Regions from separate parts of the Flocculibacter collagenilyticus genome, predicted to be linked through region 1. Evidence: predicted binding sites of a transcription regulator. Region 1 holds the regulator's gene; each other region holds the start of a gene.
What was found. Region 1 encodes FNR, which switches genes on or off when oxygen is low (the NO sensors DNR and NnrR bind a similar motif). Its sites were predicted from a motif close to TTGATCTAGATCAA; they were not measured.
Positions count from the first base shown of each region.

Region 2: ccoG (cytochrome c oxidase accessory protein CcoG) is a predicted target of FNR. The motif match lies at 1,612-1,625, and genes of this name have one in related genera.
Region 3: HUU81_RS15145 (GbsR/MarR family transcriptional regulator) is a predicted target of FNR. The motif match lies at 1,137-1,150, and genes of this name have one in related genera.

Region 1 is NZ_CP059888.1:2,052,039-2,055,294, forward strand. It holds gene ccoS (cbb3-type cytochrome oxidase assembly protein CcoS) at 1-133, shown strand, start outside; gene HUU81_RS09100 (sulfite exporter TauE/SafE family protein) at 134-811, shown strand; gene fnr (fumarate/nitrate reduction transcriptional regulator Fnr) at 924-1,670, shown strand; gene uspE (universal stress protein UspE) at 1,829-2,746, shown strand; partial or broken gene HUU81_RS09115 (ISAs1 family transposase) at 2,817-3,256, opposite strand, start outside.
Region 2 is NZ_CP059888.1:3,633,450-3,636,705, forward strand. It holds gene ccoG (cytochrome c oxidase accessory protein CcoG) at 1-1,343, opposite strand, end outside; gene HUU81_RS16165 (hypothetical protein) at 1,642-2,004, shown strand; gene HUU81_RS16170 (hypothetical protein) at 2,028-2,633, shown strand; gene HUU81_RS16175 (efflux RND transporter permease subunit) at 2,666-3,256, opposite strand, start outside.
Region 3 is NZ_CP059888.1:3,416,594-3,419,849, reverse strand. It holds gene HUU81_RS15155 (serine acetyltransferase) at 1-46, shown strand, start outside; partial or broken gene HUU81_RS17625 (IS3 family transposase) at 865-1,032, shown strand; gene HUU81_RS15145 (GbsR/MarR family transcriptional regulator) at 1,199-1,759, shown strand; gene HUU81_RS15140 (cytochrome ubiquinol oxidase subunit I) at 1,816-3,192, shown strand; gene cydB (cytochrome d ubiquinol oxidase subunit II) at 3,192-3,256, shown strand, end outside.

The DNA of each region.
Region 1 (3,256 bases):
GCAAGGCTACTCTATTTTATTTGATGACGACGTAAAAAAAACTAATCAAGAAAATACGGATCACAACGTTACAATCATTGCCAATAATAAAAATGACACTACCAATAAAATTGACACCAACCATAAAAGCTAAATGACAGACTTTATTCAACTTTTTATCAGCGCCTTTGTTATTGGTTTATTGGGTGGTGCGCATTGTGTTGGCATGTGTGGTGGCGTTGTTAATGCGCTAAGTTTTGCGATTCCCGCTGGTAAACACCCCACCCCTTACCTTTTACTTTATAACTTCGGCAGGATCATCAGTTATATTGTTGCTGGCACAATTGTTGGTGCTTTTAGCGCATCAATACTTACATTTTCAGACAACGCTGTAATACACCTGCGCTTTTTATCTAGCTTATTTCTTATCTTAGTAGGGTTATACATCGCTAAGTGGTGGTCTGGCTTACTTATGTTAGAAAAAGCAGGTAAACCCTTGTGGCGCATTATAAAAAAGCTAAATAAGTATGTGGTGCCTGTAAAAAGTTATCCGCGTGCTTTTTTGTATGGTGCAATTTGGGGATGGTTACCTTGTGGACTGGTATACAGCACGCTCACTTGGTCGTTAACAACGGGTTCAAGTTACGGTGGCGCAACTATTATGCTTGGTTTTGGTTTAGGTACATTACCCGCGGTTTTAGGTTTAGGCTATTTCAGTGGTCAACTAAATCAATTACTTGCTAAACCGCTTTATAGAAGTATAGCGGGCGTTATTTTAATTATGTGGGGCACCGCCCTTATTTTACTTGATGTAAATCAACTTCTGCTTTAATCTTGCCGCTGTTTTGAGTCTATAGATGTTAACAATATCGCTTTGTTTATTTTACTCAAGCTATTCGCCCAAAACTCTGCCAACAAGTATGTATTTTTAGTAGGACGGCTATATGGAATCTAACACCTCTCATGCAAAAGCGAAAAAAATAAGCGTAAATTGCCAAAACTGTAGTATTAGCGAATTATGCTTACCTTTTTCGTTGTCGGACGACGAACTAACCAAGTTAGATGACATTATTGAACGCAAAAAGCCTTATCAAAAAGGTCAGTATATATTTGCAGCCGGTGAGCCCATGAAGTCAATTTATGCTATTCGCTCTGGTTCGTTTAAGTCGTATATCAATACTGTAAGTGGCGACGAACAAATTACCGCATTCCACTTACCTGGCGATATTATTGGTTTCGATGCCATAGCTGAAAATAAGCACCAAAGCTTCGCAGAAGCCCTAGAAACATCTATGGTGTGCGAAATCCCTTACGAAATTTTAAGTAAACTATCAGGCGATATGGTAAAGCTTAGGCAGCAAATTATGCGCTTAATGAGTGGTGAAATTCAAAACGACCAAACTCTATTAATGTTACTTAATAAAAAAACAGCAGAAGAACGATTAGCAGCTTTCTTAACCAATTTATCTAAACGTTTTGCAGCCCGAGGATTTTCTGATAAACAATTTAGACTAACCATGACACGCTCTGAAATAGGTAACTATTTAGGCTTAACGGTAGAAACAATTAGCAGGCTGCTAAGTAAATTACAAAAATCGAATGTGATTACTGTTGATGGTAAATTAATTAGCATCATAAACTACGAACAACTTACCGCCATTTCGGGCATATCCCCACATTGTGAGATTTAGCAACGTTTAACGCTGTGCCACTCCGCTGGCGCAGTTGAATTTAATGTTCGCTTAAATAGTTTGATCTAACACAATATTTTATTTATCAAACGCTCTATGATTAACTACACTTGTTAACATGATTATAAGTAAATGTAGTTTTTTGTCGGAGGTAAGTAATGGAAAAATTAAGCAATCTTCTTGTGGTACTCGATCCCACATCAGAGGAACAAAAAGCCCTACTAAGAGCAATAGAATTTTCACAAAAGCACCCGTGCAAACTAACCGTATTCCTGTCTATTTACGATTTTTCGTATGAAATGACTACTATGCTCTCTTCTGATGAAAGAGAGTCAATGCGACAAGCAGTGATCACCGACCGTGAAGAGTGGATACATGAACTTTTTTCTACCCTTTCCGTCGATCCCAGCGAAATAGATATTAAAGTGGTATGGCATAACCGACCTTACGAAGCCATTATTGAACAAGTAAAAGAACATGGTTATAACCTCGTCGTTAAAGGCACCCATCAGCACGACACATTAAAGTCGGTTATTTTCACACCTACTGATTGGAATATTCTACGTAAGTGTCCTTGCCCAGTATTATTAGTAAAAGAGCACGCATGGCCAGCAAACGGTAATATTCTAGCGGCAGTTAATGCTGGCTCTGAAGAAGATGCGCATCAATCACTTAACAGTAAAATTATTGAAGAAGCACAGCATTTGGCAGATATCATCGGCGCCAAAGTGCATCTCGTAAATTCATACCCAGGAACACCCGTAAATATTGCAATTGAAATTCCCGAATTCGATCCTCAAGAATATAACGCATCAATGAAACACCATCATATTAGCGCGGTAGAAAAGCTCGCGACACTCAACAACATCCCTATTGAAAATACTCATGTTGTAGAAGGTTTACCCGAGGATGTAATACCTCATGTATCAAAACAAATAGATGCGGAGCTAGTCGTTATGGGTACGATTGGTAGGACGGGATTATCAGCAGCATTAATCGGTAATACCGCTGAGCACGTGATTGATAGCTTACACTGCGATGTATTAGCGCTAAAACCCGTGGGCTACAATACTTAATACAAAATTTATTCTGTAATATTCCTTAAATCAAGCACCTATTCATATAGGTGCTCAGGGCAAGAGCATTTTAATTTCCCCTCAGAAGTAACTCGGCTCTAAAATCATCATCTAATGCCGCCATTTTTAGCTTTCGTTTCATGCTGGCTTTTTTCGTTGTATCTGTTTTCACAATATTCAACGCCAATTTTCTAAATGCATTCATGACTTCAGCTGCATTGCCCCGCCTAATACGTGAATCGTCTTCATGGAATGTCATATCTAGCGTCCAGTGTAAGCAGTTTTCAACGCCCCAGTGATTGCGAATTATGCCATTTAATCGTTCTGCATTTAGTCCTAATGAGCTGATGTAATAACGCGTTTCGGAAGTCATTTTATCTCCAATATGACGCTTAGATTCTACACTGAACCGTTTGAATACTGCTCCAGTTTTCATTATCAATTGGTTATCCAATGTTATCAATTTCCAATTGGGTACACGTTCTTTCTTCTATTCGACCATGGCCGCTG
Region 2 (3,256 bases), 1.6 Mb from region 1:
TCTGTGATGGGAGATTTTAACTCATATGGGTCTACTGCGACACTCACAGGTAAAGTAAACACTTCTCCTGCTTGAATTTCAACGCGCTGTCTGCCAATAAAGTCAAACTTACTGAGCCCGGTTACATCAAGTGTAACAGTGACATCTTGTTGCGATTTATTCAGTAATTTTAAGGTATATACGTTTTCGATTAAGCCTTCGCTGGTAACACGATATAGCTGATTTCTATCTCGAATAATATCTAATTCGAATGGCACTCGCGCTGCAATTGACCACGCCAATGCACCACACATAATCAGCATCATCGCTAGGTAGCCAAGAAACTTCATGCGAACCGTTTTGGTTTTTTTACCCTCTAATTCGTGCTCAGTAGAGTATTTAATTAACCCTTTGGGATAACCCATTTTATCCATTACACCATCGCATGCATCAATACATAAACCACAGTTAATACATTCGTATTGCAAGCCATTGCGAATATCAATCCCTGTCGGGCATACTTGCACACACAAATTACAGTCGATACAGTCGCCCAGCCCTAACGCTTTATGATCTTGTTTACGACTGCGTGGCCCTCTTGACTCTCCACGATGATAATCGTACGTTACCGTAAAAGTGTCTTTATCAAACATGGCCGATTGGAAGCGTGAGTACGGGCAAATATGTAAACACATAATTTCTCGCATCCAACCCGCATTACCGTAGGTGCATGCTGCAAAAAACCATACGCTGACCGTAGCAGCAGCACTTGCTGAAAGCATAAAGAAGTCGATGAACAGTTGGCCAATGGGCGTGAAGTACCCAACAAAGGTTAACGCAGTAAAGACTGAAAACGCGATCCACGCACTGTGTTTAGCGGTTTTAAGCATCACCTTCTTTGCTGTCCATGGCTGTTTATCTAATAATTTTCGCTGATTGGCCGTACCTTCAATTTTTTCTTCCATCCAAATATAAATCAGCGTCCATACCGTTTGTGGGCACATATAGCCGCACCACACCCGCCCATAAAAAGCAGTAACAAAAAATAGCGCAAATGCTGCAATCATAAAAATAAACGCAACCACCAATAAATCTTGCGGCCACAATGTTAATGCAAATAAATGGAATTTTTGCTGCTCGATATCAAATAGAATGGCTTGATGACCTTGATACTGTATCCAAGGTGTTATCATAAACAGTAACATGAACACAGCGCCCATATAGCGCCTTAAACGTTGAAATGTTCCTTTTACTGAACGGACATAGATGTGGCTTTCAGGGCTATAACCCCCCTGTTTGCTGGGATCGGGTTTGTGTACTTCAACATCGACAGGAATGTTCTTGATCTCTATTCGGTCATTCATAGCAGCCTTTCCAATTTTGCAGAGACATACCCACCATAGTCGATAGCGCAGGTTTTTAACGAATAGCCGACAATATGCATTTACTCCAATTACTTAGTTCGCTAAGTTCATTGGGATTGACTTGCTTATCGCCTAGCTACACCACCAACTACTTTGGATAAATATTTAATCGAATTAAGAATTTTTGTCCCTAATTCTTTCACTTCGTTGAACGGGTCGGATTATACACACATTTTTTATGTTGATTAGTTTATTCATTCAATTAATATTGATTTGAAACAATTATTAAGGACGTTTTATGAAAAAATTTATTTTCGCAGCTATTTTCATCGGCTTTCTATGGTCATATGACCATGTCGTTCTTAATCAATACCGCAGCTCTGCAATCGACTGGGCAAAAAATAAAGCGGCAGGCGTTGTAGATAAAAGTCCTAAAGGTCATGCCCTTATCCTTAAAGAAATGAACACACATTTTGATCAATACTCAACGGCTGAAATAGATTACATCACCCGGACCACCGCTTCGCCTGAAAAAGTAAAAAAGTTTTACCGCGCCTACTGCAATAATAGCGACTTTAATCCAATACTTTACGGTGAACATCGCTCTCAATTTTGTAGAGTCATTAATAAACATCGTAAGAAACTAAACGCTAAAAAGTAGCATTGCCAACTTGGATTCATTACATGAAAAGATTTTTACTCGTACTACTCTACTTTATATTGATAATATCTTTTCCTATTAAGAGTAGTACACCTGCATCAATACCCCACTGCTTTGATCTTGAAGAAAAACTTCAATTATTAAGAAATAGTTCACCTGAAGCTTACAATCAAAACTATAAACAACTTATAGAATCTCACCAAAATGCTGACCATCACTCATTCTCAAATAAAACCATCGATACTATGTATCATATGGATCAACATGACAGAAGATCATTTCAAATTAGCATTATGAAAGATGCAGAACGTTCCGCTAGAGTTGAAAATATTCTTCAATCGCAATTATTTCTAAACAATATGGACAAATTCCACTCTGCCATTTTGTTAATGCATACAGCTAATCACAATAATTTTTACCGAGCACTTCAACTCGCTTTATCTATTAAAAAAAATGAACCCACATTTCCGTCTATAAACTGGCTTGTCTGTGCATCAGAAGATAGATATAGGCTACATAGTGGAAAACCTCAGATCTGGGGAACTCAATATGGTATTGGTGGAAGGAAAGCAGAGCCATATGATAGAAAAACCAAAACCAATAAAGAAAAAAGTATATGCTTTCAATGATTAATATTGAAGTTCAACGCTTAGTACTGAGACTAGTCTCTCGTTCCAAACGGCTCAAATACCACCAGCAATAAAGGAAGTAGGGTTAAATTAGCCAGTAAGGCAACAATCATTGAAAAGCCTGTTAACACGCCAAAATATACCGTGGGAACAAAGTTTGACAACACTAATATCGAAAAACCCAGCGTAACGGTAATTGACGTAAAATACAGCGCTTTGCCAATACTCCCATGACAAATTTTGACGGTGGCTGGATAACTTAACGTTGGATCCGCTGAAAACTCATGACGGAAGCGGTGCACGTAATGAATCGAGTTATCTACTGCAATACCGATAACGATGGCGGCGATGGTAATGGTCATAATATCTAAAGGAATATTCAGCCACCCCATAATTCCTAACACTAGTGCTGCAGCCAACATATTAGGGGTGATCGCAATTAACGCTAGCTTTAAGTTTTTAAACAGCAGCATAAACATGGCTAATATCATTAAAAACACCACACCAATCGTTAAGATTTGCGATTCAAACAAGCTTTGCAGTAAATTGTTATACAGCACCAACATACCTGTGATGCGAATTTGCTCGGGCGCTAGCCCTAGTTTGTTAACTAGATCTGCACG
Region 3 (3,256 bases), 1.4 Mb from region 1:
TAGTATCTGCGATTATTTAACTAACTCCTTAAATGTTAAGGGCTAAAGTTATAATAGTATGATTTTAACTAGAGACTTCGTTAGAGGTAAAATAACATTAGCTAACGAGGTTAGAATTCAAAGAAAAATTTAACAGCAGAATTTACACGTAAGTGTGCAGAGCTAGTCATTATTCACGGTTGAAAATATAAAGATGTAGCCGCAGCAATGAGTGTTGAATTTTCATCGAGTCAACGCTGAGTTAGCCAGTACCGAAAAGAGCGGCAAGATGTTACACCTAAAGCTAGTGCACTAGCGCCAGAAAAAGTGCGCATTAGAAATGATCAACGGCAGCAAATTGCGGTAAGGTTAACGGATGGGTTATAACGTTACCCAAGTATGTCGTTGTTTATCCATTGCGGTTAGCTCGTTTTATTATTAAGCGAAACCAAAGTCTACTTGCCCTAAAAGAGTAAAATTTGATATTGCTCTTCATCGTGTTCGAACATCAATGACAGGCTAGGTTGGTCGCTAAGCGACCTAAACGACATAAATATCCTGTAGGTGCTAAACCTTAGGCGATTGCACCTAATTACTTAAATCATCATTTTAATCCTCTGAGGTTAAACAAGCTGTGGTTTGGTGTATTGCGTATGAGCGCACTCAACAGGACTGGCTGTATCTAGTGGTTATTATAGACTTGTGTTCTCGTAAGGTCGTTATTTGAAAACGGCAACCAACTTATGGTGTGTTATTCCATTTTGATCAAAGTGTGCAATATACATACGAAGCTTTTCAGTGTTCATTTAGAGAACATGGATTAGTTTCAAGTATTAGTTGGGCTGAAAATTGTTTAGATAATGCCGTTACCGATCGGTTTTCCGTAGCTTAAAGCCGGAGCGAATTAACTATCGTTACTATCAACCAAGGCGTGAAGCGATGGCGGATATAAACGAATATATCCAACCATTTTATAATCAGAAACCACGACATTATAAATTAGGGAACATCTCACCAGCAGAATATGAGATGAAATTAAGAAAAACTGCTTAAAGAAGCCTCCAAGCTCGTTTGACCGTTACAAGAGAAACGGGTTTACTTAAACGAGACAAAAGTCCAACTTAATTGAGAGCCCACAAAAATTTTCTACAGAGACTTTGATATAGATCAATTTGATGCTAAAGTTTCAGAAATTACTGAAACTTTAAAAAGGTGATGCATGAACATGACACCCATGATTGAAACATTTGTGTTTCACTGTGGAGAAATGGGCAGCCGATGGGGCTTTAATCGTACGGTAGGGCAAATGTATGGTTTGCTGGTGATCAACGAATCTCCACTAAGCGCAGTACAAATTTCGGAGGCACTTAATATTTCGCGCGGTAATGTAAGTATGGGAATTAAAGAGTTACAGTCGTGGCGCTTAATTCAGGTGCATCATATTGCTGGAGATAGAAAAGATTACTTCACAACGGCCGGTTCTATTTGGGATATGGCAAATAGGGTATTTGAAGAGCGACGTAAACGAGAGATGGATCCAACATTATCGTTACTGCGTGACTTGGTGATGGATAAGCCCGGCAATGAGGATGAAGTGTATGCACAGAAACAAATGCAAGATATTCATGATCTATTAGAAACATTAACGCATTGGGCAAGTGAACTACAAAAAATGGATAGGGATAAGCTGGAAACGCTAATGAAATTGGGAGCTGGAGTCGGCAAGGTGCTGGATATTAAAGAGCGATTGTTAGGTAAATCGAAAAATGCCTCAACTTAGGTCGGCATACTGTACTTGTTTCATTTATCGCTATTAGTCAATTTAAGGGAAGACACATGTTAGATACATTCTTACTTTCTCGAATTCAATTTGCTGCAAATATTAGTTTTCATATTTTATTTCCTACCATTACCATCGCACTGTGTTGGTTTTTAGTGTATTTCAAAATTCGTCATGACTTGTCTGATAATCCGGTATGGATGCGGATTTACCGTTTTTGGGTGAAAGTATTCGCATTAACTTTTGCATTGGGTGTCGTAAGCGGTATTACTATGTCGTTCCAATTCGGTACTAATTGGCCGGGCTTTATGGAAACGGTAGGCAATATTGCAGGTCCTTTATTGGGTTATGAAGTACTAACCGCATTTTTCTTAGAAGCTACTTTTTTAGGGATTATGTTATTTGGACAAAGCCGAGTGCCGAGTAAAGTGCATACTTTTTCTACCATTATGGTTGCTGTAGGTACCAGCTTATCAGCGTTTTGGATATTGGCGCTAAATTCGTGGATGCATACGCCAGCAGGTTTTGAAATGCGTGATGGTGTTGCTTTTCCTACTGACTGGTGGGCAATTATATTTAATCCCTCTTTTCCTTATCGTTTAGTACACATGATGTTGGCATCAGGCTTAACCGCCTCTTTCCTGATTGCTGGTATTTCAGCTTATCGTTTGTCTCGTGGTGATAATAAATTAGCGCCGCGTTTAGCCTTAAAAGCAGGATTAACGGTGGCTGCGGTACTCATCCCTATTCAAATTTTTGTTGGCGACTTACATGGGCTTAATACACTTGAACATCAGCCACAAAAAATAGCAGCAATGGAAGGCGTGTGGGAAACCACAGATAACGCACCGCTACTATTATTTGCTATTCCCGACGAAGAAGGTAGGGCCAATAATTGGTCGTTAGGAATACCGGGCTTGGCGAGTTTTATTTTAAAGCATGACATGAATGAAACCATTGAGGGCTTAAACGATTTTGAAAACGAGCACCCGCCTGTGTTGGCCGTGTTTTGGAGTTTTCGAATTATGGTTGCAATGGGGCTGATAATGTTACTAGTGTCTTGGTACGGCGTTGTGCAAATACGTTGTAAACGCACTCCAGCTAATTGGTATGTAAAAACACTGGTCGCCACAACCTTTATTGGCTGGATTGCAACGCTGGCGGGATGGTACGTCACAGAAATTGGGCGTCAGCCATATTTGGTTAGTGGCATATTACGTACCCGCGATGCGGTTACTCAAATACCTGCTGAAAATGTTGCGTTCTCATTTGCTATGTATATGACGGCATACGTTGTGCTGCTAGTGGTTTATATTAGAACGTTATTTTTAATGGCGCGGCGATCAGTAGAAATTGAAGAAAGTGAAGAAATTGCAGATTCAAACTGGGCAAATACCGCAGCTTATTTAGATTTATCAAGAGGACGTAGCTAATGATTGCAGATGAAAATTTACCAATTATTTTTATCGGTTTAATGGGTCTAGCAGTACTAGTGTA